3 regions of the Amycolatopsis sp. NPDC043889 genome follow, and region 1 is predicted to be linked to each of the others. Evidence: riboswitches for the same ligand, from Rfam matches in the RefSeq annotation. Region 1 holds a riboswitch; each other region holds the start of a gene.

Region 1 (9,417 bases):
CGGGCGAAACCGCCCTGGTCGTGGGCCCTGGCCCGGGCGTCGGGCTTGAGGCCACGGCCGAACGCGCGGGCCGCGCCATCGGCGTCGACCCCTCTCCGGAGATGCTCGCCCGCTCGCGCCGCCGCTGCGGCGACGAGGTGGAGCTACGGCACGGCACCGCGGACTCCACAGGCCAGCCGGACGAGAGCGTCGACGTGGTCCTGAGCGTCAACAACGTGCAGTTGTGGAGGGACCGGGCGGCCGGGTTCGCCGAACTGTTCCGCGTCTTGCGGCCCGGCGGGCGGCTGCTGCTGTCGGCGCACGAGAAGTGGCTGCCGGTGTCCCGGCACGAGCTGGCCGACGAAGTGACCGCCGCCGGCTTCACCGACCTGCAGACCTGGACCTGGGAACCGCCGGGCTTCGGTGCCTCGCTCGCCGCTCAGCTGCGCGCGATCAAGCCGCCGGCCTAGCGCGGATCAGTGCGCAACGGGTGCTCACGCGGCACCTCGACCAGCACGATCCTGGTGCCGTCCGGATCGGCGATCCACGCTTCGTCCAGACCCCAGGGTTCACGCCGCGCCCCGCGGACAGGCTCCAAACCCTTCTCCGCGAGTTCCTCGAGCGCCGCGGGCAGATCCCGCACTTGGAGCCACAACGCGACGTCCGGGGTCGGGCCGGTTTTCCCGGTACCGACGATCTCGATCGACCCGTTCCCGGCGAAGAACACCGTCCCGCCGGGGAACTCCTTGTCGATGGCCAGGCCCAGGGTGTCCCGATAGAACGCCGTCGACACGTCGAGGTCCTTCGGGTGGATCAGCACCCTGCTGCTCAGCACGTCCATGGCTCAATCCCTACCGGATGGGTTCAGGCCATCGCAATCGCGGTGATCCCCGCCAGCACCACCACCGACCCGGCCAGTCTGCGGACGGCGTTCGCCTCCCCCAGGACCAGCCAGGCGGCGAGGCCGCCCAGGACGATGCTCAGCTCCCTCGCCGGTGCGACGAGGCTCACCGGAGCGATCTGGAGGGCGTAGAGCACCAGCAGGTAGGCGGCCGGCGAGAGCACACCGACGACGAACACCTCACGCTTGTGTTCGCGCCAGAGCCACGAGATCTCTTCGCGGTCCTTCAGCGCGTACGGCGTCATGAGGAGGCTCTGCACGATCGCGCCGGTTCCGAAGTAGACGATCGGCGGGACCGCGAGGCCCGTGACCGAATGGGCGTCCCAAAGTGTGTAGGCGGCGATCGTGAGCCCGGTCAGCATTCCGTAGACCAGGCCTTTGCGGCGAGCGACACGATCGGCGGCGTCGGCATGCGCCGACGCCCGGCCGGTCCCGATCACCAGCACTCCGGCGACCACGAGGAACGCGCCCACCAGGCCGAGCACCCCCGGCCGCTCGCCGAGCAGTACGACGGCCGCGAGCACCGAGATCAGCGGCCCGGTACCGCGGGCGACGGGATAGACGACGGAAAGGTCGCCGACGGCGTAGCCCCGCTGGAGGACGATCCCGTAGGTGACGTGGAACACCGCCGTGACCACCGCGGCGAGCAGCCAGGTCCACTGTGGACGTTGCGGCTCCACGGCCAGCGAGACGGCCATGACGGGGACGAGCAGGATCGCGGAGAGGCTGTAGTAAGCCCAGACGAACCGGGCTCCGCCACGACGGATCCGCTTGGCCGCGAGGTTCCAGCCCGCGTGGATGACGGCGGCGATGACGACGAAAAACAGGGCGGTGGCGTTCACGACGGACCTTTCACGTTTTCCGCGCACGCGGAAAACACCGGTCCTCCAGGCTTTTGTCCCGTCAGATGAACGGCGGCGCTTCCGGCCCCGCCGATGGTGCCGCTCGGACCTGTCCCATCTGCCCTGATTGTGTGTTTCGCTGAACGGGCAGGCGGCGGAACCCTAGGCACTACGCTCCGCACCGTACCTCAAGCACCCGTCCCGAGGTGGCCGCGAGCCACCCCTGGACGGCTGTTAAGCTTGCCTTTCACCGTCGTGTGGCATTCCGTCATGGAGGAAACCCGCGCGCTCCCACGAGCACGCAGGGCCGGTCACAGCGCGGCGGTGAAACCACCGAGAGATTCAAGAGGAGCGCCCCCGTGGCCAACATCAAGTCGCAGATCAAGCGCATCACCACCAACGAGAAGGCGCGTCAGCGCAACCAGGCGATCCGGTCCTCGGTGAAGACCGCGATCCGCAAGTTCCGCGAGGCCGCCGACGCCGGCGACAAGGCCAAGGCCCTGGAGCTGCAGAAGGACGCGGCCAAGAAGCTGGACAAGGCCGTGACCAAGGGCGTTCTCCACGCCAACCAGGCCGCCAACAAGAAGTCCGCGCTGGCGAAGCGCGCGAACTCTCTCTGATCGGCTTTCGAAGGGCCCCGGCGACGCGCGTCGCCGGGGCCCTTCGCCGTGTTCAGCGGCTTGCGCCGTGGGCGGCGACGACCTCCAGGACGGCGCGCTCCAGCGCGTACTCCGGGTTGGCCGCGACCCCTTTGACCTCGGCGTTGAGCCGGGCGACCACCCGCATCGCGGTGGCGAGCCCGTCCTGGCCCCAGCCGCGGGCCTGCCCCTGGGCCTTGCGCACCTTCCACGGCGGCATCCCCAGCTCACCCGCCATCTGGTTCGGGTTCCCGCGACCGGCACCGGACACCCGCGCGATCGTCCGGACGGCGTCGGCGAGGGCGTCCGCGACCAGCACGTGCGGTACGCCCAGCTGCATCGCCCAGCGCAGCGACTCCAGCGCCGCCGCCTTGTCCCCGGCGACGGCCTTCTCCGCGACGGCGAACCCGTTCACGTCCGCACGGCCCCGGTGGTAGCGCCGGACCGCCTGCTCGTCGACCGTTCCGCCGGCGTCCGCGACCAGCTGGGTCGCCGCCGACGACAGTTCACGCAGATCCGAACCGACCGCGTCGATCAGCGCGAGCACGGCCGCACCGTCGATCTTCCCGCCGACCCGGCGGACCTCGTTGCGGACAAAGGATTCCCGCTCCGCGGGCTTGGTCAGTTTCGGGCACTCGACAACCTCCGCACCGGCCTTCTTCAAGGCAGCGGGAAGCCCCTTCGCGGCCTTGCTCCGGCCGCCTCCGCTGTGCACGACGACGAGCACGATGCCGTCGGCGGGGGCCTTGACGTAGGCCATCACCCCGTCGGCTAGCTCCTGCGAGATGTCGTGCGCGGACTCGAGGACGATCACCCGGCCTTCGGCGAACAGGGAGGGGCTGACCATCTCCGCGAGGGCTGGGACTGTGAGGTCCGACACCCGGATCCGGGTGAGATCCGCCGTCGGGTCGGCCGCCTTGGCCGCGTCCGAGGCGCTGCGGACCGCGCGTTCGATCAGCAGCTCTTCCTCACCGAGAACCAGGACCAGCGGCGATGGGGCGGAAGCTTGCGTCGTCACGGTGACGATCCTGCCACTCCTCCTCTCGTGTGCTTTGTCCGGTGATGTGTTGCGGGCACTGTGGCCCCACCTGAGCCTCATGTCGTACGGTGTTGGCGAGGCGACGCGATCATGCGCGTGCCGACAATCGAATACCGCTCATCCAGAGGGGCAGAGGGAACGGCCCGATGAAGCCCCGGCAACCGGCGTCAGCCTGTCATCCCGCGATCGCGGGGTAGCTGACGAACACGGTGCCAATTCCGGCCCGCCCACGGCGGGGCAGATGAGGAAAGGAACCTCGCGATGACCGCAACCCTCGGCACGACCTCCACCACCAAGACCCCGGATCTCGGACCGGCCGTCGAACTGGTGTCGAAGGAAGAGGGACACCGGCAGCCGCTCGCTCCCGAATTCGTTTCCGCCGAGGATTTCTCGCCGCTCGAAGTCGCCTACGACTTCGGCCGCGTGCGCCGCGAGGACATCGAAGCCGGACCGAAGAACATCTGGCGCTACAAGAAACTCCTTCCCGTTCCCTCGAATGTCGAAGAGATCCCCAACACCGAACCCGGCGCCACCCGGCTCATCCAGGCCGACAGGCTCGCGAAAGCCTTGGGTGTCAAGAAGGTCTGGGTCAAGGACGACACCGGCAACCCCACCCACTCCTTCAAGGACCGCGTGGTCGCCGTCGCTTTGGCGGCCGCGCGCGAGTTCGGGTTCGATGTGCTCGCCTGTCCCTCGACCGGCAACCTGGCCAACGCCGTCGCCGCCGCGGCGGCCCGTGCCGGCTGGCGGTCGGTCGTGCTGATCCCGAAGACCCTGGAACGCGCCAAGATCCTCACCACCGCCGTGTACGACGGTGACCTGATCGCGGTCGACGGCAACTACGACGACGTGAACCGGCTCGCCACCCAGCTCGCCGCCGAGCAGGAGAGCTGGGCGTTCGTCAACGTGAACGTCCGGCCCTACTACTCGGAAGGCTCCAAGACGCTGGCCTTCGAGGTCGCCGAACAGCTCGGCTGGCGACTTCCCTCCCAGATCGTGGTGCCGATCGCCTCCGGTTCCCAGCTCACCAAGGTGGACAAGGGTTTCCGCGAGTTCGGGCAGCTCGGCCTCGTCGACGAGACGCCGTACAAGGTGTTCGGCGCGCAGGCCACCGGCTGCTCCCCCGTCTCGGCGGCCTTCCGCGCGGGGCACGACGTCGTCCAACCGGTCAAGCCGGACACGATCGCCCGGTCGCTGGCGATCGGGAATCCGGCCGACGGCCCCTACGTCCTCGATGTGGTCAACCGCACCGGTGGCGCGATCGAAGACGTCACCGACGAAGAGGTCGTCGAGGGCATCCGGCTGCTCGCCCGCACCGAAGGCATCTTCACCGAGACCGCCGGCGGCGTCACCGTGGCGACGGCCAAGAAGCTCATCGAGACCGGCAAGCTCAACCCGGACGAGGAGATCGTCCTGCTGATCACCGGTGACGGCCTCAAGACCCTCGACGCCGTCGAGGACAAGATCGGCCCCAAGGCCACCGTCAGCGCCTCGGCCGACGCGGTGCGCGAGGCTCTGGGCATCTGAGTTCCCGTCGGCCCGCCTCAAGTACGAGGCGGGCCGCGGGGCTCACCCCGGCGTACCAGGGCGAGGCCTCGCGCGTCGGCGAGGACCGCGGTGTCGCCGTCCGTGTCCGTCCTGGCGACCGACGCGCCGACGGCGGCCAGATTGTCCAAAGTGGACTTGTTCGGATGCCCGTACGTGTTTCCGGCGCCGACGCTCACCAACGCCGCCCGCGGCGCGACGGCGTTGAGGAAATCCGGTGCCGTGTAACGGCTTCCGTGGTGCGGGACCTTCAGGATATCGGCACGCAGTTCTGCCCCCTCGGCCATCAGGTCGGCCTGCGCGGCGAGTTCGATGTCGCCCGTCAGGAGTACCCGGCCCGCCGGGGTCCCGGCGCGCAGGACGACGGAACCGTTGTTGATCACCGTGCCGTCCTGTTCGCGGACCGATCGACCGGTGACATACCGCGGCCCCAGTACATCCAGTGACAACCCCGGCCAGTCCAGCCGTTGCCCGATCTCCAGCTCCAGCAAGGGAATCCCGCGGCGCGCGGTCTCGTCCGCGACCTGCTGCCACGCCCAGGCGGGAGCCCGGCCGGGGCCGACGGCGACCGCCCCGACCGACCTGCCCTCGAAGACGGATTCGAGGCCGCCGATGTGGTCGGCGTGCAGATGACTCAGCACGATCAGCGGAACCCGGTCGACGCCGAGCCTGCTCAGGCATTCGTCGACCGGCCCCGGTTCCGGCCCGGTGTCGACCAGGACCGCCCGCCCTTGCTCGCCGGTGGCGAGGACGACGGCATCGCCCTGCCCGACGTCGCAGGCGACGGCACTCCACGATGCCGGCGGCCACGCCGGAGCCAGCACTCGCACCGGTACGAAGACGAGCAACCCGGCGGCCAGCGCGACCGCCAGGAGGATCCTGGCGTGCCGCAGCCGGATGGCGACGAGCAGGACGACAAGCAGTCCGGCCGCCAGAAGCCCGCCCCACCAGCCGTCCGGCCAGTCCAGGACCGCTCCCGGTGCGCGGGCGCCGTGGCGGGCCACGGTGATGAGCCAGCTCGCCTCGGGTTCGGTCAGGCGGACCAACAGCCTTCCCGCCGACGGCCACCACGGGCCGACGACGGTGGCGAGCACGCCGAACACGGTGGCCGGGGCGACCACCGGCGCGGCGAGCACGTTGGTCACCACCGAGACGAGACTGACCGATCCCACCATGCCCGCGATGACCGGCGTCGTCACCACGAACGCGGCCAGCGGGATGGTCAGCCCCTCGGCGTAGCCTGCCGGGACACCGCGTCCGACCAGCCATTCCGCCCACCTCGGCGCCAGCAGCACCAGGCCGGCCGTGGCCAGCACCGAAAGCGCGAACCCGAAGTCGGCGGCCATCGCGGGGTCGGCCACTACGAGCCCGGCCACCGCGAACGCCAGCGCGGGCAACGCCGAACCCCGGCGCCCCAGTGCCAGCGCCAGCAGCCCGACCGCCCCCATCACCCCGGCGCGGAGCACGCTGGGCGCGGGCCCGGCGAGGACCACGAACCCGGCGAGCCCCGCGGCGGCCGCGGCGGCGGAGGTCCGCGGCCCGACCCGGAGCACCCTCAGCAGGAGAAGGATCGAGCCGCAGACGATCGCCACGTTCCCACCGCTCACGGCCATCAGGTGGGACATGCCGGAGTCCGTGAACTCGCGTTCGACCCTCGGGGACAGTGTGCTCGTGTCCCCCACGACCAGCCCGGGCACGAGACCGGCCTGCTCCTCCGGGAGGACGGCGCACAGCTCCCGGAGCCCGGCGCGCAGCGATTCCGCGGCTCGCTGCCACCAAGGCGCCGGCCCGAGGGCCGACGGCGGGCCTCGCACCGAAAGGACCGCGACCGTCAGTTCAGCCCCCTTCGACGGCGCGAGCCGCCCTGAGGCGGTGACCTGCTGCCCGGGCAACAGGGCCGTCCACCCCTCGGCGGGAGCGAGCAGGAGGATCCGGCCGGCCGAATCCACCACGCGCTCACCCGTCACCGCGGTGTCCACCGTCGCGGCGATGACCACCAGGCGGGTGCCTGCCCGGCGATCGGCGTATCCGGCACCGCGGACCGGACGTGGCCGCTCGGTGACCACCACCCTCGTGGTGACGTCACTCCCCCGTGCGGCGGCGGCACGGAGGTCGTCGTGCTCGGCGGCCCGGATCCGCAGCGCCACCGGGCCGGCGGTGAGCACGCCGAGGACCGCCAGGGCACCCAGGCCCGCCACCCACCGGGACGCCGTCCGGCGGGCACGGACACCGGCGGCGATCGCGAGCACCACGGCGGCCGCACCGCAGAGCATCGTGATCCACCAGCCGCCCAACAGCCCGGAAAGAGTGCCGAGCCAGGCAGTCATCGCGGCCGGTATCAACCGCAAGTCCTGTCCTCGCCACGACGCGGTGTCCACTTCGGACGGATCGGCGGACGGGTTCATCCGACGGACACCACTTCCCGGAGCTTTCGATATTTGGATTCGCCGATCCCTTCTACGTCACGGAGTTGCTCGACGCTGGTGAACCCGCCGTGCCCGGACCGCCAGTCGACGATGCGTTTCGCCATCACCTCGCCGACCCCGGGCAGGGTGTCGAGTTGCTCGGCCGTGGCCGAGTTCAGGTCGAGCTTCCCCGGCGGTGCCGCCGTTCCGGCCGCGGCCGGAACGGGGACGCCGACGCCCACCTGCTCGCCGTCGGTCAGCCGCCGGGCCAGATTCACTCCGGTCAGATCCGTTCCGGGCTGTGCCCCACCGGCCGCCGTGAGGGCATCGGCGACCCGTGCGCCCGGAGGGACCGTGACCAGGCCGGGTTTGAGGACCCGGCCGACGACGCTGACCACCAGAGGCGCCTTCCCCGCCGCGGCGGGGACGTCTCCGGCGGCCTTCGCCGACGGCAGGGGAGGAGGGGTCTCCGCCCCCGGCCGGTGTCCGAACAAGGCGATCGCGCCGGTCACGATCACGGCCACCGCGATCAGCACGGCCACCACGACGAACCACCGCCGGCTCACCGGGATCCCGTCCGCCGTGAACCGGGTGGGCACCCAGCGGCGTACGAGCCTGCCCGCGGGCGGGCCCTGGGTGGGCGACGACAGCTGCGCTGCCAGCCACGCCAGCCTGGCGTTGACGGAGGGTCCCGATGGACGGGCGGTTTGGTCGAACACGTGACCGACGCTACGGAGCGGGAGCGGCGGGCGGCAGTGGTGAATCCCGAGGCTGTGGACAAGTGGGGTGTTGTGGACAACCAGGGCACGGCCGAGACCGGATCACCGGTTTCCGTCGGGGTCGTATGCGACGCTAGACGGTTTCCTCAGCCCGCTCGCTGGATCACGACGCCGAGCACGCCGGGGCCGGTGTGGGCCCCGATGACGGCGCCGATCTCCGAGACCACGCACCCGTCCGGGCAGTTGATGGATTCCTCGAGCCGGTTGGCCAGTTCGACGGCGCGCTCGGGCGAAGCGAGATGGTGGACGGCGATGTCGGCGAGCCCGCCTTCGGCCGCTTTCACGGCGAGTTCGACCAGCCGCGCCACCGCGCGATTCATCGTCCGCACCTTCTCCAACGGCTGGATCCGGCCGTCGGACATGTGGAGCACCGGTTTCACCGCGAGCGCCGTGCCGAGCAGGGCGGCCGCCGGACCGATCCGCCCGCCGCGACGCAGGTATTCGAGGGTTTCGACGGCGAACAGGGTCTCCGAGCGGCCCACCGCGTCGACCGCGGCGGCCTCCACCTCGGCGGGGTCGGCCCCGTCCGCGGCGGCACTCGCCGCGCACAGGGCGGCGAAGCCGAGTCCCATCGCGGTGCTGCGCGAATCGACCACGCGCACCTTGTCCGGCCCGACCTCCTGGGCCGCGAGCACCGCGGCCTCCCAGGTCCCGGACAACTCCCTGGACAGATGCACCGACACGACGGCGTCCGCACCCTCGGCCAGCGCCGCCCGGAACTCCTTGACGAATTCGGTGGGCGTCGGCCGGGACGTCGTCACCAGGCTGCGTTTGCCGAGTGCCTCGGCCAGAGCGGCGGGGCCCATTTCGACGCCGTCGAGGAAAACGACACCGTCCACGAGGACGTGCAGCGGGACCACCCGGATCCCGTTCCGTTCGGCGAAGCCTTCCGGCAGGTGGGCGGTGGAATCCGTGACTACGGCGACCGACACGGCAGTCAGCCTACGTTGCCGCGGAGCGGAGCACCGGGGCCATCAGGCGGGCCATTTCCGCGCCGACGGCGGCATGTCCCTCCCACCCCCAGTGCATCCCGTCCGGATTGCCCCGCCCGCTCAGCACGTGGTCGCCGACGACGGCTCCGAGATCCAGCAGCGGGACGTCCGCGCGCCGGCCCCAGTCGGCGATGGCCGCGGCGGCACCGGCGCGGGCGGTGTGGACGCGGCCGTACGAGTCGGATCGATGCACGGAGGGCAGCATGCCGAAGACCGGCAGCTCCGGTCGCAGCGTGCGCAAAGCTCCGACAGCGGTGTCGAGATACTGGACGGTGAGCTTCGACGGCAGGACCACCG
Region 2 (9,417 bases), on a different contig from region 1:
CGTCTACGGCTCGCTCGACGAGATCGAGCGCGACTTCGGCGTGCGGCTGGAGAACCTGCACCGGCCGTTCATCGACGAGCTGACCCGGCCCAACCCGGACGACCCGACCGGGAAGTCCACCATGCGCCGGATCGAGGACGTGCTGGACGTCTGGTTCGATTCGGGTTCGATGCCCTACGCGCAGGTGCACTACCCGTTCGAGAACACCGAGTGGTTCGAGCACCACTACCCGGGTGACTTCATCGTCGAGTACATCGGCCAGACCCGCGGCTGGTTCTACGTCCTGCACGTGCTGGCGACCGCGTTGTTCGACCGGCCGGCGTTCCGCACCTGCATCTCGCACGGGATCGTGCTCGGCTCGGACGGCCAGAAGATGTCCAAGTCGCTGCGCAACTACCCGGACGTCAACGAGGTCTTCGACCGCGACGGTTCCGACGCGATGCGCTGGTACCTGATGGCGAGCCCGATCCTGCGCGGCGGGAACCTGGTCGTCACCGACAAGGGCATCCGCGACGCCGTCCGCCAGGCCGTGCTGCCGCTGTGGAACTCGTACTACTTCCTCGCGCTCTACGCGAACGCCGAGGGTGTGGAAGGCCAGTGGCGCACGGATTCGAAGCACATCCTCGACCGGTACGTGCTGGCGAAGACGCACGAGCTGGTGACCGATGTCGAGCACGCGCTCGACACCTACGACGTCGCCGGTGCCTGCTCGACCGTTCGTGACTTCCTCGAGGTGCTGACGAACTGGTACGTGCGCCGGTCGCGCGACCGGTTCTGGGCGGGCGAGCAGGACGCGATCGACACCCTGCACACCGTGCTGGAGGTGACGTCGCGGGTGGTGGCACCGCTGCTGCCGCTGACCACCGAGGTCGTCTGGCGCGGGCTGACCGGCGGCCGTTCGGTGCACCTGACCGACTGGCCGAACGCGCTCGACCTGCCCGCCGACGCGGCGCTGGTGACGGCGATGGACCGGGTGCGCCAGGTGGCGTCTTCGGCGCTCTCGCTGCGGAAGTCGAACAAGCTGCGGGTGCGGCTGCCGCTGGCCAAGCTGGTCGTCGCCGCGCACGAGGCCGACTCGCTGCGCGACTTCACCGACATCCTGCGCGACGAGGTCAACGTCAAGTCCGTCGAGCTGACCACGGATGTCGCCGCGCACGGCGGTTTCGAGGTCGCGGTGAACGCCCGCGCCGCCGGGCCGCGGCTGGGCAAGGACGTCCAGACGGTGATCAAGGCCGTCAAGGCCGGTGAGTGGACGACCTCGGAGAGCGGCGCCGTCGTGGCCGCCGGGATCGAGCTCGTCGAAGGCGAGTACGACCGGCGTCTGGTCGCCAAGGGCGGCGGCGCGGCCGCGGAACTGCCCGGCGGCGCCGGACTGGTGCTGCTCGACACCGAGGTGACCGACGAACTGGCGGCCGAAGGCCTCGCCCGTGACCTGGTCCGGGTCGTGCAGCAGGCCCGCCGTGACGCCGGGCTCGACGTCGCCGACCGGATCGCGCTGACGGTCGACGCGCCGGAAGAGGTGGTCACGGCCGCGAAGACGCACGAGGAGTTCATCGCTTCGGAGACGTTGGCGACTTCGGTCGCCTACGGCGATGTCGCCGACGGCTCGGCCGGGACGGTCGGGGAGGGCACCAAGGTGACCGTGGCGGTCGCCAAGGCCTGACCTCGCGCGAGCGCTATGAAAGGTCCTTTCCTTGCAAATTTTGCAAGGAAAGGACCTTTCATAGCATTCCGGGGCGGGTCCCGATCACCGGGATCACGAAAAGGATTCGGTATAGCCGCTTTCCCGCCGGAAGCGCGCCTTGCGCGGGGGAAATCGGCAGGCTGGCGCCCGGGGGCGCGCGAGGGGCGCGCCGTATGGGGGAGAGCGAATCCATGAGTCCTGCCCGGAAAAGAGGGATCCTGATCGGCGCCGCGCTGGCGGTCGTCGCCATCGTGGTGGCCGCGGTGGTGCTGCTGGTCAAGGAGGACCGGGCGCCTGCGGCCGCCGTCGGCCCGGGGGAGTCCACCGCGAACGCGCAGGACAGCCCCGCGCAGGTCGCCGGCCGGTTTCTGCGGCTGTTCGACATGGGTGACCTGACCACCGCCCCGGTCGACGATCCGGCGGAGGCCACGACCGCGTGGGCGGGGACGCGCAACACGCTCAACGGGGCGTCCGTCAAGACGTCTCTCGGCGAGGTCCCGACGACGCCGGGTGACGCGCCCTCGACGTCGGCCACCTTTCCACGCCGCGTGGACGTTCGCCGGCGGCAGCGTCTGGAAATACGAAGGCAAGCTGGACCTGGTGCGCAACGCCGGGAAATGGGTCGTCCGCTGGGCGATGTCGGTGATCCACCCGAAGCTCGAAGCCGGGCAGCGGCTCGCCGTCGCCCCGGTTTCGGCCAAACCGGTCGTGGCCGACCGCGACGGCAAGGCCCTCGTCGGCGGCGACGCGGCGGGCGTCGCGCCGATCCTGCAGGGGGCCTTGGCCAAGGTCGCCTCCGAGCAGAACGGCGGCAGCGGAACCCCGGCCACCGTCACCGTGTCGCGCGTCGACGCCTCCGGGAAGCCGGTCGAAACGCTCTTCGGGCAGACCGCTGAGACCGGCAAACCGTTGACCTCGACCTTGAGCGTGGCTTCTCAGGCAGCCGCCCAGAAAGCCGTCGACGGCTTCGGAGGGCCGGCGATCATCGTCGCGATGAAGACTTCGGGCGAACTCCTGGCGGTCGCGCAGAACGGCGCGGCCGGGAACCGGCCGGATGCGCTCAACGGCCTGTACTCGCCGGGTTCGGCTTTCAAGATCGCCACGGCGACCGCGGCGTTGCAGCAGGGCGGGGTCACCGCCGACTCCCCGTTGGCCTGCCCGGGCAGTGAGCAGATCGGGACCCGCACGCTCAAGAACGACAACGGGTTCGACCTGGGGACCGTCCCGCTGAAGACGGCGTTCGCCGCGTCGTGCAACACGACCTTCGGGCGGCTCGCCAAGCAGCTGCCCGCGGACGGACTCGCGAGGGCCGCAAGCCAGTTCGGCCTCAACGCCGACTTCGAGATCCCGGGCCTCGCGACGGAGACCGGGAAGGTGGAGCCGTCCGGCAGCGGTGACGAGCAGGTCGAAGCCGGGATCGGGCAGGGCAGGGTCCAGGTCAGCCCGCTGGGTGCGGCGCTCATGGCCGCGACGGTCGCCACGGGGAAGCCGGTGGTCCCGAAGCTGTGGCAGGGGCTGGAGACCAAGGTCAACGCCGGGTACCAGGCCCCGCCGGCCGGAGTGCTGAACCAGGTCCGCGCGATGATGCGCGAGGTCTGCACGACAGGGACCGCGAAGGCGCTGAAAGGCAGCGGGGCGGTCTTCGGCAAGACGGGGACGGCGCAGTTCGGGTCGGGCGCGGACGCCAACGGCTGGTTCGTCGGCTATCGCGGGGACGTCGCTTTCGCCGTCATGCTCGAAGGTTCCAACGACTCCAAACCCGCGGTGCAGCTGGCGGCGAAGTTCCTGGCAGGCTGACGCTTCGGCGGTCGCCGAACCGTGGGTCTTCTACGGTGGACGCATGGAGACGATCGCCCTGGCCGAGGTCGCGGCCGTGCTCGCCGATCCGAGCCGCGCGTCGATGTGCCTCGCGCTGCTCGACGGGCGTGCCTGGACGGTGACCGAGCTGGCAGGCGCGGCCGAGGTGGCCGCGTCGACGGCGAGCGAGCACGTGACGAAGCTGACCGAGGCAGGCTTCGTCGTGCGGGTCAAGCAGGGGAGGCACAGTTACGTCCGGATAGCCGACCCCCGGGTGGCGGAACTGATCGAGCGTCTGGCGCAGCACGCCGAGCATCGGCCGGTGAAGGGGCTGCGGTCGTCCGTGCGGGTGAAGCGGCTCGGGTTCGCCAGGACCTGCTACGACCACCTCGCCGGGACGGTCGGCGTCGCGCTGCGGGACGGGATGCTCGCCACTGGGCTGATCGACGACGCCGGCGGCCTGACGCTGACCGATCGCGGCCGCGAGGTGCTCGGCGCACTCGGGGTGGAGATCGACGGCGGCCGCCGCCCGATGCTGCGTGACTGTCTGGATTGGACGGTCCGGCGTGATCATTTGGCGGGCCGGGCCCCCGCGGCGTTACTGTCTCACGGAGTGAGCGCCGGCTGGTTGTCCCGTGAGGGCAACCGCGCGGTGAAAGTCCTGCCCGCGGCGGAAGAACCGTTCGCGGAACTCGGCGTCGACCTGGTGGCCCTGCGCAGTCCGTAATGGACAGTCTGTAACACAGGCTGTCCGGACGGTTTTCGGCCGGTACACGGACGAGTGACGAGCACCGCCTCACTATTCTGGAGCCCTCACGGCGACCGGAACGGGAGGCGACATGGAGCAACTCCCGCTCATTCTCGGCACCGGCGGGGCCGTGCTGCTCGTCGCCGTGATCGCCGTCCGGGTGTCGATCCGGGTCGGCCTTCCTTCGCTGCTGTTGTACCTGGGCATGGGGGTCCTGCTCGGCGAAGCCGGGTTCGGCATCCAGTACGACAACCCCGAGCTGACCCAGTCGCTCGGCCTCGCCGCGCTGGTGATGATCCTGTCCGAAGGTGGCCTCACCACCCGGTGGTCGGCCGTGAAACCCTCGCTGGGCATCGGAATCGCACTGTCCACAGTGGCCGTGGTGGTGAGCATCGCGGTCACCGGCGCCGCCCTGCACTGGTTACTGGGCCTGGACTGGCGGATGGCGTTGCTGTGGGGCGCGGTACTGGCCTCGACCGACGCCGCCGCGGTCTTCTCGGTGCTGAGATCCGCGGGGATCGGCAAGCGGCTCGTCGGCGCGCTGGAGATCGAGTCGGGGATCAACGACGCCCCGGCCTACATCGCCGTCGTCGTCCTCGCCGAGGGGACGACCATCGACTGGTCGCTGCCGCTGCTGGTGGTCTACGAACTCGCCGCCGGGCTGGTGATCGGCCTGGCCTTCGGCTGGGGCGGGGTGTTCGCGCTGCGCCGGGCGGCGCTTCCCGCCACCGGTCTGTACCCGCTGGCCACGGTCGCGGTGTGCGTCGTGGCGTACTCGAGCGGGCAGCTCGCCCACGCGTCGGGCCTGCTCGCCACCTACGTGGCGGCCCTGGTGCTGGGGAACTCGAAGCTGCCGCACCGGTCGGACACGCTGTCCTTCGCCGAAGGGCTCGGCTGGCTCGCGCAGATCGGCCTGTTCGTGCTGCTCGGCCTGTTCGCCTCGCCGAGCAGGATCTTCGAAAGCCTGGTCCAGGGCCTGGTCGCGGGTGCGGTCGTGCTGCTGCTCGCCCGCCCGCTGTCGGTGCTGCTGTCGGCGCTGCCGTTCAAGATCCCCTGGCGAGAACAGGTGTTCCTGTCCTGGGCCGGGCTGCGCGGTGCGGTCCCGATCGTGCTCGCGCTGATCCCGCTGTCGTCCGGGGTGCCGGGCGCGCAGCAGCTGGTCGACGCGGTGTTCGTGCTGGTCATCGTGCTGACACTGCTCCAAGGGGCGACGCTGACCCCGCTCGCGAGAATCCTCGGGCTGGCCCAGCACGCCGAGGCGCACGAGATCGACGTCGACTCCGCGCCGCTCGACGAGATGGGCGCGGAACTCCTGCAGGTCCGGATCCACGCGGGATCGAAGATGCACGGCGTGTACCTGGCCGAACTGCGGCTGCCGGTGGGGGCGACGATCAGCCTCCTCGTCCGAGACGGCTCCGGCTTCACGCCGAACAAGAACACCAGGCTCCAGGAACGCGACCAGTTACTCGTCGTGACGACCGCCGAAGCCCGTGACGCGGCCGAACGACGCCTGCGGGCCGTCGACCGCGCAGGCCGCCTCGCCAGGTGGAAGGGCGAATCCGGCCAGTAGGTCACGAACCGGCACCAGCTGTTCGTCGGTTGATCTCAGAAAATTCTTCCCTTTCGTACTCCCTTTGAATTACTTTCCCCGCAACTGACTCCATCGAATGGGTGAGTGTCACGGGGTAAGGAGTACGCAAGGTGACGAAACTTCCTGTGCGGTTCGCCGGTCTGGGGGCCGCTGTGGCGCTCGTCGGAGTGGTTCTCGCCGCCCCGACTGCGACGGCGGCCGGGGCCTTTCCCGCGTTCGGGCTCCCCTTCGACACGGGCCAGTCGGTCTACTCGGCGGGGATCCACTCGGACAACGGGACGTCCGGAGTGAAGAACGCCATCGACTTCAGCCCCGGGGACAAGACCGTTCGCGCCCCGCTGGCGGGCACGGTCCGGATCCAGCACTGCTCCGGTGGCGACTGGGTGACCGTCGACCACGACGGCGGCTGGCGGACCGGGTACTACCACCTGGAGAACATCGCGGTCACCGACGGCCAGAAGGTCGCCCCCGGCGACGCGCTCGGCCGGACCGGTAACGCGCTGCCCTGTGGTGGCAGCAGCACCGGCGCCCATGTGCACTTCACCCTGTGGACCCTGCCCACGGCGGCCGTGCAGGGCGGCGACTCGCGCGACTTCGGGGTCGGCGCGGGCAACTGGAACGGCCTGTCCTACGACGAGGTCTCGACCAAGGTCGCCGAGGCCTACGGCGAAGCCGTCGACGGCAAGACCTTCGGCGGCTGGCGGTTCACCGCGGGCACCGATCAGTACTCCGGCACAGCGACTGAGGTCTCCTCCCGCGCGACCGTCCCGCTGCCCGGCCGATTCCGGGTCTGACCGGCCGTTGCCCGGCGCGGCGCGGCGCCGGGCAGCGGTTCTTCCCGCTTGCGGAGCACGTGAGCGGCGTCTCAAGATGCGGACGAGGGCTGGCTCGATCGCCCGCTCATCCGCTAACTTCGTTCCTAGGTCACGAGTGTCAGCGTCAAGCCCCGGCTAGCTGACCGGCAACCCTCCTACCGCGGTGGGGTGCCCCGGGTGAGGACCTGGCTCGTCGCGTGGTGCGACGGGCAAGCGCGGGATCCTCGTCGGGTCCCCTGACCCGGAGGATGACGATGACTCTCGCACTCGAACGCACCAGCGCTCCCGCTGAAGTTGCTGAAACCGTTGCCACGCACCAAATCCCGACGGTCGCGTGCGCCGATCTGCGGGTCCCGCTGGTCACCGGCGGCGACATCGGCTACGCCAACCTCGATCACGCGGCGAGCGCCCCCTGCCTGGACAAGGTGCGTGCCGCGGTCGACGAATTCCTGCCCTGGTACGCCAGCGTGCACCGCGGCGCCGGGTTCGCCTCGCAGGTCTCGACCAAGCTTTACGAGCGCACGCGCGGAATCCTGCGCGGCTTCGTCGACGCGCGGTCGACCGACACCGTCGTGTTCACCCGCAACACCACCGATTCCTTCAACCTTCTCGCGCGCAGCCTGCCGAAGCACACGTCGGTCGTCGTGTTCGACACCGAGCACCACGCCGCGCTGCTGCCGTGGAAGGGACCGAACGTCCGCCGGATCGAAACCCCTCGGACCCGCCTCGCCGCGGTGTCCGCCGTGGACGAAGCGCTCGCGGACTGCCCGCAGGGCCCGCGCCTGGTGGTGCTCACCGGAGCGTCCAACGTGACCGGGGAACTATTGCCGGTCAAGGAGATCGCGGCCGTCGCGCGACGGCACGGCGCCCGGATCGCGCTCGACGCGGCGCAGCTCGCGCCGCACCGCAAGATCTCGATCCGCGATCTCGACGTCGACTACGTCGCGCTGTCGGGGCACAAGCTGTACGCGCCTTTCGGTGCCGGCGCGCTGATCGGCCGCGCCGACTGGCTGCGCGCGGCTCAGCCGTACCTCGCCGGTGGCGGCGCGACGAAGCTCGTCACCCGTGACTCCGAAAACCTCGGCGTGGTCTGGAATTCCGGCGCCGAGCGGCACGAAGCCGGTTCGCCCAACACCGTCGGCGTCTACGCGCTCGGTGTCGCCTGCGAGACCCTGGCCGCGAACTGGGGCGGGATCGTCGCCCACGAGGAGGAGCTGCTGGCGCGGCTGCGTCGCGGCCTCGCCGCCATCCCCGGTTTCGCCGAACTGCGGCTGTTCGACGCGCCGGTCGACCGGGTCGGCACGCTCAGCTTCGTCGTCGACGGCTTCGACCCAGGCTGGCTCGCCGCGGTGCTGTCCGCGGAGTACGGCATCGGTGTGCGGGACGGCGCGTTCTGCGCGCACGTGGCGACGAAGCGGCTGATCGCCGTGGCCGGTGCGACGGGGCAGCAGGCCGTGCGGGTCAGCCTCGGCCTCGGCAGCACCACCGAGCACGTGGACCGGATCGTCCTGGCGCTGCGCCAGATCGTCGCCCGCGGCGCGCGCTGGCAGTACGAGAAGCCGGAGGGCCGCTGGGTGCCGGAGAACGATCCGCGCGAACTTCCCCCGTTCTGCGCCTGACCCACTATCCTCTCCCCGCATGGGGAACGAGCGACCGCGTTACTGGTTTCCGCTGGCGTTGCTGGGTTTCGCTCAGCTGATCGTGGTGGCCTTCGGCGGGATGTGGTCCGGGGGCTGGTTCGCCTACGCGCCCGCCGGTGAGCAGCAGTTCCTGACCCAGAATCTGTATGGGGTCGGTGATGGTGGGGTTTTCGGATCCTTGCGCGGGGTCGAGATGAGCCGCGAGACCGCCGCCGCGCTGGACACGTCGTTCGACATCGCCGGCCGGAACGACGACTGGCTGTTCGCCGTTCTCGCGGTCTACCTCGGCACGGTGCTGTTCTACGCCATCCGGACAAAGACCATGCGCTGGTGGAAGGTCGCCGCGATCGCGCTCGGCGGACTGGTCGCCATCGTGCTGGCGGATCTGGTCGGCTACTGGGAATTCGATCTCGACGGTGACACCCGGAGCGCGATCCTGTTGACGCTGGGCCTCGTCGGGCTCGCCTGGCTGGAGCGCAGCGTGCTGGTACTGGTCGTGGCCGCGGCGTTCGTGCTCTGCGCGGTCGTGCTCGCGCAGGGACAGCTCGCGCTGGTGCTTTCGTCGCTGGTCGTGCTCGCCGGGGCGTTCGCGGCCCTGCTGAGCAGGCCGAAGACGGCCGCCGAGGAGTCCTGAACACGCTCAGTGGACAATGGGGCTGTGAGTACTGAGCCCGAAACGGCGCCACCGTCGCCACCGCTGCCCAAGAAGCGCGTCGCCGTGGTGTTCGCCGTCGCCGCGGTGCTGTGGGGGATCGACCTCCTCACCAAGCAGATCGCCGTGTCCACGCTGGAGGGCAAGCAGCCGGTCGAGTTCCTCGGCGGGCTCGTGTACTTCCAGCTGGTGCGCAACCCCGGTGCCGCCTTCTCGATGGCGACCGGGCTGACCTGGGTGCTCGCGCTGGTCGCGATCGCCGTCGTGATCGCCATCGTCTGGCTGTCCCGGCGGCTGCGCTCGGTCGGTTGGGCCATCGGCCTCGGCCTGGTGCTGGCGGGCGCGCTCGGCAACCTGACCGACCGGATCTTCCGCGCGCCCGGCCCGCTGCAAGGGCACGTGGTCGACATGATCTCCGCGTTCGCGCCGAACGGGCAGGGCTGGGCGATCTTCAACGTCGCCGACTCGGCGATCTGCGTCGGCGGCGTGC
Region 3 (9,417 bases), on a different contig from region 1:
CGCCGGAACCGGCCTTCTTCGACGAACCCGAGCCGTCGCCCGACGGCGATCATTCCCGGGTTACCCGAGAACGTGGCGAAGTCCAGGCGGAGCGCGTCGGTGCGGGAGAACAAGTAGGTCGTCCACATGCGCAAGGCCTCGGTGCCGAACCCGCCGCCCCAATACCGCTCGTCGTAGATGACCAGCCCCATCCGCCGCCAGTCGGTCTGCCTGCTTTCCCAGTACCAGCTGACCCGGCCGATCAGCCTTCCGTCGCTCAGATCGCACACGGCGAGGCTGGTGCGGGGATCGGGCGGATCGGACTTGATCGTGGTGAGTTCGCGCGCCGTGGATTCGGCGGCGGCTGTGGTCGGGGTGCCGAAGTAGGGCCCGTTCGTTTCGTGCCAAGGCCGCGCGGGATCGAGTAAGTCGAGGAGCGGCCCGAGGTCGGACGGGCGCCATTCGCGCAGCCGGACTTTTTCCCCATCGAGTGCGACGTCGTCCACCGGCCAATCGTGGCTTACCGGACCTGGTTACGATCGTCGGGTGACTGAACTGCTCGGTCCTGCGGAAATCAGGGCGCTGGCGGCCGAGCTGGACGTACGTCCGACCAAGAAGCTCGGTCAGAACTTCGTGCACGATCCCAACACGGTGCGCCGCATCGTCGACCTTTCGGGGATCGGCGAAGGGGACGTCGTCCTGGAGGTCGGGCCGGGCCTCGGCTCGCTGACACTCGGGCTGCTCGCGACCGGCGCCGAGGTCGTCGCGGTTGAAATCGACCCTGTCCTGGCGGGGCGGCTGCCGAGCACCGTGGCAGAACGAGGCGGGGGCGAAAGGCTGACGGTCGTCGGCGCGGACGCGTTGCGGATCACCGCGGACGATCTGCCCGCGCGGCCGACGGCGCTCGTCGCGAACCTGCCGTACAACGTCGCCGTTCCCGTCGTGCTCCACCTGCTCGCCGAACTGCCGTCGCTGACCAGCGGTCTCGTAATGGTCCAGACCGAGGTCGCGGACAGGATGGCGGCGGGTCCGGGAAGCCGGACTTACGGCGTTCCCAGCGTCAAGCTCGCCTGGTACGGGAAGACGCGCAAGGTCGCCGCGGTGCCCCGGGCGGTGTTCTGGCCCGTTCCGAACGTCGACTCCGCCTTGGTCGCGTTCGAACGGGGCGACGTGGTGTCGTCCGTGGATCGGGAACGGCTGTTCGCGGTCGTCGACGCCGCCTTCTCGCAACGGCGGAAGACCTTGCGTGCCGCGTTGGCGTCGTGGGCCGGTTCCGCCGAACGCGCGGGGGAACTGCTCGAAAAGGCGGGTATCGACCCCAAGACTCGCGGGGAGCAGCTGGACGTTCATCAGTTCGCCCGGATCGCCGCGGCCGCCGGCTGACCACGTGTCGCAGGTGTGACCGGAGCCGCGCGAACGGCGGCAGGCCAAGGCCGCGCACCTGCGTGATTCCTCCTCTCGATTCGGCGTGGGCGGACCTCGTCTTAGCAGGCAGCGCGCCTGTCGTGACGTAGATACGCCTACTGGCGTCTCATAATATGGACTTCCCATCCTGTATGATGGACGCGACCAGACGTGTGATCTGCGCCTACGCGCTTGCTTTCATCCAGTGGGATCGGTTTTACTCAATAAGCCATCCCGAGCGACTGAGAGACCTGGCTCGCCGAAGTCGCAGCAACCACCCTCCACAGGGCAGGTGCTACCGCCAGGACCGATGGAGGCTGTGCCTAATGAACAGGGTCACCCACCCGCTCCTGCTGACCAGGCGACGTGTCGTCGATGAAGGTCGCCGCACGGTAAGTGCGTGTCGACGCTCCACCGTTACTGCCTGAGTCCTTTCCCTTATCTCTGAATCCGTTCGTTTCCCGGACGGTTACTCGGTGACGGTTGGCGCGCTCGAAAGAAGCAGCGCCCCATGTGCATGGAGCCCTTCGTGATCACTGTCGAAAACCTGTCCAAGTCCTTTCCCCTCAACGGAAATCCCGTCGTCGCACTGCGCGATGTGAGCGTGGACATCCAAGCAGGCTCGCTGTTCGGGGTCGTCGGTCCGGCGGGCTCCGGCAAATCGACCCTCGCCCGGTGCATCGGTCTTCAGGAGCGTCCCGACCGCGGCGTCGTCCGTCTCGACGGCCTCAACACCGGGACACTCGACGGACGCCGGCTCCGCGAAATCCGGCGCCAGGTCGGAGTCGTGAGCACCAAGCCGGAATTGCTCGCCGAGCGCACCATCGCCGGCAACATCGCTTCGCCGCTCGAGCAGCTCGGCCTCGACGGGCCGCAGCGCCGCAACCGGGTCGGCAACCTGCTCGACCTGGTCGGGCTCACCCCCCGTGCGGGGCAGCGACCGGGCGACTTGTCCGCGGGGCAGCTGCGCCGCGTGGCCATCGCCAAGGCGCTGGCCGCCGGGCCGTCCGTGCTCCTGGCCGACGACCCGACCGCGGGCGTGCAGCCCGAGGAGTCCGGCGCGGTCCTGACCGTGCTCGACCGCGCGCGCGCCGAGCTCGGCGTCACCGTGCTGCTCACCACTCCCGACGCCGGCGTGGTCCGCCGTGTCTGCGACGACGTCGCGGTTCTGGAGGCCGGCGCGATCATCGAACGCGGAACCGTGCTCGACCTGGTCTCCGACCCGAACAGCCGGACCGCGCAGGCGCTGCTTCCCGCCATCGAAACCGGGCGGGCACAGGCCTCGAAGTACGACCGCGCGGTGGACGTCGTGCTCGTCGGCTTCGCCTCGGTCGGTGCGCTGCTGCCGGAGGCCGCCGGTCGCTTCGACGTCGAACTCGCCACCATCGGGGGCGGCCTGACCCGGATCGGCGACACGCCGGTCGGCCGGTTCCGCCTCGGGGTGCGTGGTGAGCGCGCGGACGCCGCGCTCGCCTGGATCGCCGAACGTGGCGGCCACGTGACCCACCCGGTCCGCGGGCCGCAGGGTGTCGCTGCCTGATTTCTCCGCGAACGGGCCGCTCAGGACGAATTTCGTCCGGGCGGCCCGTTCGCGTCCGACCCGTCCGTTCTCTTTCTCCTGGTGACAGCGCAAGTGGAGCGGCCACGTAGGCTTGACGCGTGCTCGCCGTCGTACCGCCCCCAGTGACCGTCAGGGTTCCCGCCAAGGTCAACCTGCACCTGTCGGTCGGTGACGTACGCCCGGACGGTTACCACGAGCTGGTGACCGTGTTCCAGGCGCTTTCCCTGACCGACGAGGTGACCGTCGCGGTCACCGAGGACCCCGGTGTCGAGGTCTACGGCGAAGGTGAAGGTTCCGTACCGACAGGAGCCAACAACCTCGCCTGGAAGGCGGCGCAGGCGTTGGCGGCTCACGTCGGCAAGGCGGACGGCGAGTCCAAGGTCAGAGTCGTGTTGCGCAAAGGCATCCCGGTCGCGGGCGGGATGGCCGGTGGCAGTGCCGACGCGGCCGCGACGCTGGTGGGGCTCGCGTCGCTTTGGAAGCTCGACATCTCCCGGGACGAACTGGCGGGTATCGCCGCGAAGCTCGGTAGCGATGTACCTTTCGCGCTCTACGGCGGGACAGCGCTGGGCACCGGCCGAGGCGAGCAGCTGGTGCCTGTCTTGTCGAGGCACACCTTCCACTGGGTCCTGGCCTTCGACCAGCGTGGGCTTTCGACTCCACGGGTGTTCGGCGAGCTGGACAAGTTGCGTGAAGAGGGCAGCCCGCCGCGAATCGGCTCGCACACTCCGGTGGTGGAGGCGCTGGCATCCGGCGACCCGCGGCAGCTGGCGCTGCTTCTTGGCAATGACCTGCAGGCGGCCGCTGTCTCGTTGCGTCCGGGGCTGCGTCGCACATTGAGGGCGGGAGTCAACGCGGGGGCGCTCGCCGGCACCGTGTCCGGATCCGGGCCGACCTGCGCGTTCCTGTGCGCGGACGCCCAGTCGGCCGTCGAGGTGGCCGCGGAGCTGTCCGGCGCGGGTGTCTGTCGCACGGTGCGCGTCGCGCACGGGCCGGTCCCCGGAGCCCGGCTGGTCGGCGGAGACGACGCGCCGCGGCCGTCGCCGCCTCGGGTGCACGCATGAGGGTGTCCGAAATGGACACCGACTAATTCGTTGTGGTGCGAGCTTTTTGGAAAGGATCGGCTGAGGCATGGCCAACTTGGTCAACCTGGAGTCGGTGAGCAAGTCCTTCGGGGTGCGCCCGCTGCTCGACGGTGTTTCGCTCGGTGTGGCGGAGGGGCAGCGTATCGGTGTCGTCGGTCTCAACGGGGGCGGGAAGACGACGCTGCTGGAGGTCCTCGCGGGGATCAGCGAGCCGGACGCGGGACGTGTCAGTCAAGTCCGGGGCCTGCGGATGGCGGTGGTCACCCAGCGGACCGAACTTCCCGACGGCAGCACGGTCGGAGACGTCGTGCTGGAGCGCTACGGCGCGGAGCACGAGTGGGCCGCTGACGCGCGTGTCCGGTCCATTATGGATGGTTTGGGCATCACCGCTCTCGGTATCGAGAAGGCGACGGCGAACCTGTCAGGTGGCGAACGGCGCCGTGTCGCGTTGGCGGCCGCCCTCACCGGTGAACTGGACCTCGTCGTCCTCGACGAGCCCACCAACCACCTCGACGTGGAAGGTGTGCGCTGGCTCGCGGATCACCTGCTCAACCGCAAGATCGCGGTCGTGGTCGTCACCCACGACCGGTGGTTCCTCGACACGGTCGCGAGTGTGACCTGGGAGGTCGCCAACGGTCGCGTCGAGCAGTACGAAGGCGGATACGCGGACTGGATCTTCGCGCGGGCCGAGCGGGCGAGGCTTGCGGCGACGGCCGAGGAAAAGCGGCAGAACCTGGCACGTAAAGAGCTCGCATGGCTGCGTCGCGGTCCGCAGGCCAGGACGTCGAAGCCGCGATACCGCGTCGAGGCGGCGGAGGCGTTGATCTCCGACGTGCCGGAGCCGCGTGATTCGGTCGAGCTGCAGGCGTTCGCCCGCCGTCGGCTGGGGAAGACCGTGCTGGAGATCGAGGACGCCACGTTGACCGTCGGCGACCGCACTCTGCTCGATCACGTCACCTGGCGGATCGGGCCCGGCGATCGGATCGGCCTGGTCGGCGTCAACGGGTCCGGCAAGACGACGCTCCTCAAGCTGCTCGGCGGCGACAGGGAACCCGAGACGGGACGACGGATCCAGGGCAAGACGGTCAGCCTCGCGCATCTGCGCCAGGAGCTCGATGACCTGCCGGGCGATCTGCGCGTGCTGCAGGCGATCGAAGAGGTCTCCGGCCGGGTCGTGTTCGGCAAGCAGGAGCTGACCGCTTCCCAGCTGGCCGAAAAGCTGGGTTTCCCCGCCGCGAGGCAGTGGACGCCGGTCGAGGACCTTTCCGGTGGTGAACGGCGCCGTCTGCAGCTGTGCCGGCTCCTGATGGCCGAGCCCAACGTGCTGCTGCTCGACGAACCGACGAACGATCTCGACATCGACACCTTGCAGCAGCTCGAAGATCTGCTGGATTCCTGGCCGGGCAGCCTCGTCGTCGTTTCGCACGACCGATACCTGGTGGAACGCGTCTGCGACACGATCGTGGCCTTGTTCGGGGACGGGCAAGTGACCCACCTGCCGGGCGGGATCGAGGAGTACCTCGACCGGCGCGCCAAGAAACTCGAGAAGGCCGGCGGAGACCGAAAGAGCGGCAACGCGCAGGCCTCCGCGCCCAGGAAGAACGCCGCGGAACAGCGGGCGGCCCAGAAGGAGCTGTCCCGCCTCGAGCGCAAGCTCGACCAGCTGCACGCGAAGGAAGAGAAGCTGCATGCGGCGCTGCTCGCCGCGGCGACCGATCCGACGAAACTCATCGAGCTGAACACCGAATTGAAAGCCGTCGAAACGGAGAAGGAGGAGGTCGAGGCCCAGTGGCTCGAGACCTCCGAAGCGATCGAATGAGTTCGCTCGACGGCGAGCGGGCCGTTCAGCGCGGACAGTAGTGTGACGCGCATGAGTCGGTTCGTGGACACGCTCGTCGCCACCGCGGCGGGGCGAGGTCAGCAGCGGGGAATGGTCACCGGGGAGCCCAAGGAGCCGGTTCGGCGTACGTGGGCCGAGATTCACGAGCAGGCCAAGCGGGTCGCCGGGGGTCTGGTGGCGGCTGGGCTGGAACCCGGCAAAGCGGTCGCGGTACTGGCGGCGGCGCCGTCGCTGATCGCGCCGACGGTTCAGGCGGTCTGGCTCGCCGGCGGCAGCGTGACGATGCTGCACCAGCCGACGCAGCGCACAGACCTCGCCGAATGGGCCGAGGACACCGTTCGCGTGCTGCGGATGATCGGGTCCGGCCTGGTTCTGCTCGGTGAGCCGTTCGATCAGCTGGCGCCGGTGCTCACGGAGCACGGCATCGCCTTCCAAGTCATCGCCGAGCTGCTCGAGGCCGAACCGCTGCCGGAGCCCGTGCCGACAGCCGAATCGGACACGGCGCTCCTGCAGCTGACCAGCGGGTCGACGGCCGACCCGAAGGCCGTTCAGATCACCTACGGGAACCTGTATTCGAACGTCAAGGCGATGGTCGACCGGGCAGAGTTCGATTTCGACGTCGACGTGATGGTCTCGTGGCTGCCCACCTTCCACGACATGGGGATGGTCGGGTTCCTGACGGTGCCGATGACGTTCGGCGTCGAGCTCGTCAAGATCACGCCGCTGGAGTTCCTGTCGGGACCGTTGATCTGGCCGCAGCTGATCAGCAAGTACAACGGCACGACCACGGCCGCGCCGAACTTCGCGTACGCGATCGTGGGCAGGCGGATGGCCCGTGTCGAGGACGACGACGCGTACGACCTCTCGAAGCTCCGGATCGCGCTGAACGGCGCCGAGCCGATCGACGAAACAGCCGTGAAGACGTTCGTCGAGGCTGGGGCACGCTTCAAGATGCCCGCCGAATGCGTGTTCCCCGCGTACGGCATGGCGGAGGCGACTCTCGCGGTTTCGTTCGCGCCGTTGTTCACCGGCTTGACGCTGGACGTGGTCGAGGCCGACGCGCTCGAGGCGGACAACCGCGCGGTGCCGGTCCCCGAGGGTGACCCGCGCCGGGGGACCGACGAAGTCCGGTCGTTCGCGGTGCTCGGGCCGCCGCTCGACGGGCTCGAGGCCGAGATCGTCGACGACAAGGGAACGGTGCTCGGAGAACGCGAGGTCGGGGAGATCCGCCTGCGCGGCGAGGCCGTGACACCGGGGTACCTGACCATGGAAGGGCCGCTCGCGACGCAGGACGAGGACGGCTGGCTGCTCACCGGTGACCTCGGCTACCTGGTCGATGGCATGATCGTCATCTGCGGCCGTCGCAAGGACGTCATCATCATGGGCGGCCGGAACCTGTACCCGACCGATATCGAACGCGCGGCGACCTCGGTCGAGGGGGTCCGAGCGGGGAACGCCGTGGCCGTGCGGCTCGACGCCGGCAGCCGCCGTGAACGGTTCGCCGTCGTGGTCGAATCGAAACTCGCCGGGGATCCGGAAGCGGAGAAGGCGCTGGCGAAGGAGGTCGCGGCCAAGGTGCGCGGCGCCGTCGACATGCGGCCCTTCGCGGTCGTGGTGCTCCCGGCGGGAAGCCTGCCCAAGACGCCCTCGGGCAAGGTGAAGCGGGCCGCGACCGCCGTCCAGTTCGCGGACAAGATCGCCAAGAACGCGGCGACCAGCTGACACGAATGGGCCGGGTCCGCGAAGATCGCGGACCCGGCCCCTTCGCTGCACCTCCCGGTGGTCAGCGGCGTCGCCAAGGTGGCTTGCGGGTATGGGTGTGCTCCAAGGCAGGCGCTATGTAGTAGCCGGCGGAATGGGACAACCCGGCCAGTGTTCCCTCGACGTCTCGCAGGAACGCGTCGACGGCTGCCGGGTCGTAGCCTCGTTTCGACAGCGGGGCTTTGGCGAAAGCCACGTTGTGGACGTCTGAAACCGACAGGTCGTCATCGCCGTCGAGGGTCGCCGCGACCCGTTCGAGGAAGGCGTCGACCGCGGGTTCGTGATAGCCGCGGGCGCCGATCGGCGCCCGGTCGAACTGCCGGGTTCTGGCCTCGAAGGCGGTGACGGGCACTAGCGCTCCCGCAGGAACTCGACGGGGCCGCGGTCCGGGACGGCGCGTTCGGCGGTCGCTTCGTCCTCTTCGCGGGCGCCGGGCACACCGAGCGCGTGCTGGCCGGTCCGGTGGGCGAGCTGTGCTTCGACCTTGTCGAGGAAATCGTCGACTTCGCGTTCGTCGTAGCCGCGCTTACCGATCAACGGACGCGAGAACATGACGTGGTGGACCTCGGCGGCCGTCAGGTCGTCCCGGTCCGAGATCGTGTCGGCGATCCGTTCCAGGAACGCGTCGACCTCGTGTTTGGCATATCCGCGTCGCCCGATCGGGGCGTTCGGGAAAGTGGCGCCGGTGATGTCTTCGGCCGTAAACGACATGAAACTCTCTCCGGTTTCGGTGGGGAATGCGATCTCCGCATTCCGTCCTAACGGGTTTGAGAGTTCCCCGGAAGAGCTCGCGCTACTCCACGACTCGATCAGGGCGTGGTGAAACGCCTTCGAGTGACGAGCTGTAACGCACTGCCATGTGAGCGGGTTCACCCAGCGTGGAAGGTATTCTGGGCCGCGGCGAGACCGGTGCTGATGAGCGCTTCAACGGCGTCGGCGCAACGATCGATCTCGAAAGCGAGTTCTTTGCGTTCGACCGTCGAGAAGTCTTTCAGCACGAAATCCGCCGGATCCTGCCGCCCCGGAGGGCGGCCGACACCGAACCGGACCCGATAGTAGTCCTTCGTGCCCAGCGATTTGGTGATCGAGCGGAGACCGTTGTGGCCGTTGTCGCCGCCGCCCAGTTTCATCTTGAGCGCGCCGAAGTCGACATCCAGCTCGTCGTGGACGACCACGACACCGGCCGGGGGGATCTTGTAGAACCGGGCCGCGCCCACGACGGGGCCGCCCGAGAGATTCATGTACGAGCGCGGCTTCGCCAGGACCACTCGCTGCCCGGCGAGCCTGCCTTCGAGGACCTCGGCGCCGCTCTTGTGGGTCTTGAACTTGCCGCCGACGCGGCCGGCGAGTTCGTCGAGCACCATGAAGCCGACGTTGTGCCTGTTGCCCGCGTATTGGGGGCCGGGATTGCCGAGGCCGACGAGCAGGATCTGCTCGCCGGCCCCGGGAAGTACTGCTTCGGTCACATCGGTGACTTTATTCGGCGTCCTCGGCGGTGGTCTCCGCAGCCTCGGCCTCGTCGCCCTCGAGCGAGGACTCGGACGGCGCCTCGTTGACGGCGACGACCAGCGCCTCGGGGTCGGTGACCAGGGTGGCGCCCTGCGGCAGGGTGACCTGCGAGGCGAGGATCTGGGTGCCGGCTTCGACGCCCTCGACCGAGAGCTCGACCTGCTCCGGGATGTGCAGCGCCTCGACCTCGATCTGGATGGTGTCGAGGTCGGTGGTGACCAGGGTGCCCGGGCCCGGGGTGCCGGTGACGACGACGGGGACGTCGACGGTGACCTTCT

What was found. A riboswitch is a leader RNA that binds a small molecule or an ion and turns the genes downstream of it on or off. The one in region 1 is predicted to bind S-adenosylmethionine.
Region 2: another riboswitch for S-adenosylmethionine. It lies ahead of AC0685_RS21340 (aminotransferase class V-fold PLP-dependent enzyme); the one in region 1 lies ahead of thrC (threonine synthase).
Region 3: another riboswitch for S-adenosylmethionine. It lies ahead of AC0685_RS11920 (methionine ABC transporter ATP-binding protein); the one in region 1 lies ahead of thrC (threonine synthase).

The regions. Positions count from the first base shown of each region.
Region 1 covers NZ_JBWKEC010000014.1:85,598-95,014, reverse strand. Annotated here, with positions in the region: gene AC0685_RS24615 (class I SAM-dependent methyltransferase) at 1-449, shown strand, start outside; gene AC0685_RS24610 (VOC family protein) at 446-820, opposite strand; gene AC0685_RS24605 (EamA family transporter) at 844-1,722, opposite strand; gene rpsT (30S ribosomal protein S20) at 2,082-2,342, shown strand; gene holA (DNA polymerase III subunit delta) at 2,395-3,378, opposite strand; SAM riboswitch class I at 3,514-3,647, shown strand; gene thrC (threonine synthase) at 3,661-4,926, shown strand; gene AC0685_RS24585 (ComEC/Rec2 family competence protein) at 4,944-7,349, opposite strand; gene AC0685_RS24580 (ComEA family DNA-binding protein) at 7,346-8,068, opposite strand; gene AC0685_RS24575 (DegV family protein) at 8,215-9,060, opposite strand; gene octT (diglucosylglycerate octanoyltransferase) at 9,071-9,417, opposite strand, start outside.
Region 2 covers NZ_JBWKEC010000011.1:39,054-48,470, reverse strand. Annotated here, with positions in the region: gene ileS (isoleucine--tRNA ligase) at 1-1,663, shown strand, start outside; partial or broken gene AC0685_RS21360 (penicillin-binding transpeptidase domain-containing protein) at 1,876-3,481, shown strand; gene AC0685_RS21355 (ArsR/SmtB family transcription factor) at 3,525-4,208, shown strand; gene AC0685_RS21350 (potassium/proton antiporter) at 4,321-5,799, shown strand; gene AC0685_RS21345 (M23 family metallopeptidase) at 5,931-6,614, shown strand; SAM riboswitch class IV at 6,743-6,857, shown strand; gene AC0685_RS21340 (aminotransferase class V-fold PLP-dependent enzyme) at 6,890-8,254, shown strand; gene AC0685_RS21335 (hypothetical protein) at 8,274-8,909, shown strand; gene lspA (signal peptidase II) at 8,934-9,417, shown strand, end outside.
Region 3 covers NZ_JBWKEC010000004.1:351,133-360,549, forward strand. Annotated here, with positions in the region: gene AC0685_RS11910 (GNAT family N-acetyltransferase) at 1-485, opposite strand, end outside; gene rsmA (16S rRNA (adenine(1518)-N(6)/adenine(1519)-N(6))-dimethyltransferase RsmA) at 526-1,362, shown strand; SAM riboswitch class I at 1,610-1,700, shown strand; gene AC0685_RS11920 (methionine ABC transporter ATP-binding protein) at 1,913-2,923, shown strand; gene AC0685_RS11925 (4-(cytidine 5'-diphospho)-2-C-methyl-D-erythritol kinase) at 3,043-4,008, shown strand; gene AC0685_RS11930 (ABC-F family ATP-binding cassette domain-containing protein) at 4,076-5,848, shown strand; gene AC0685_RS11935 (fatty acyl-AMP ligase) at 5,900-7,591, shown strand; gene AC0685_RS11940 (DivIVA domain-containing protein) at 7,653-7,982, opposite strand; gene AC0685_RS11945 (DivIVA domain-containing protein) at 7,982-8,341, opposite strand; gene pth (aminoacyl-tRNA hydrolase) at 8,500-9,096, opposite strand; gene AC0685_RS11955 (50S ribosomal protein L25/general stress protein Ctc) at 9,107-9,417, opposite strand, start outside.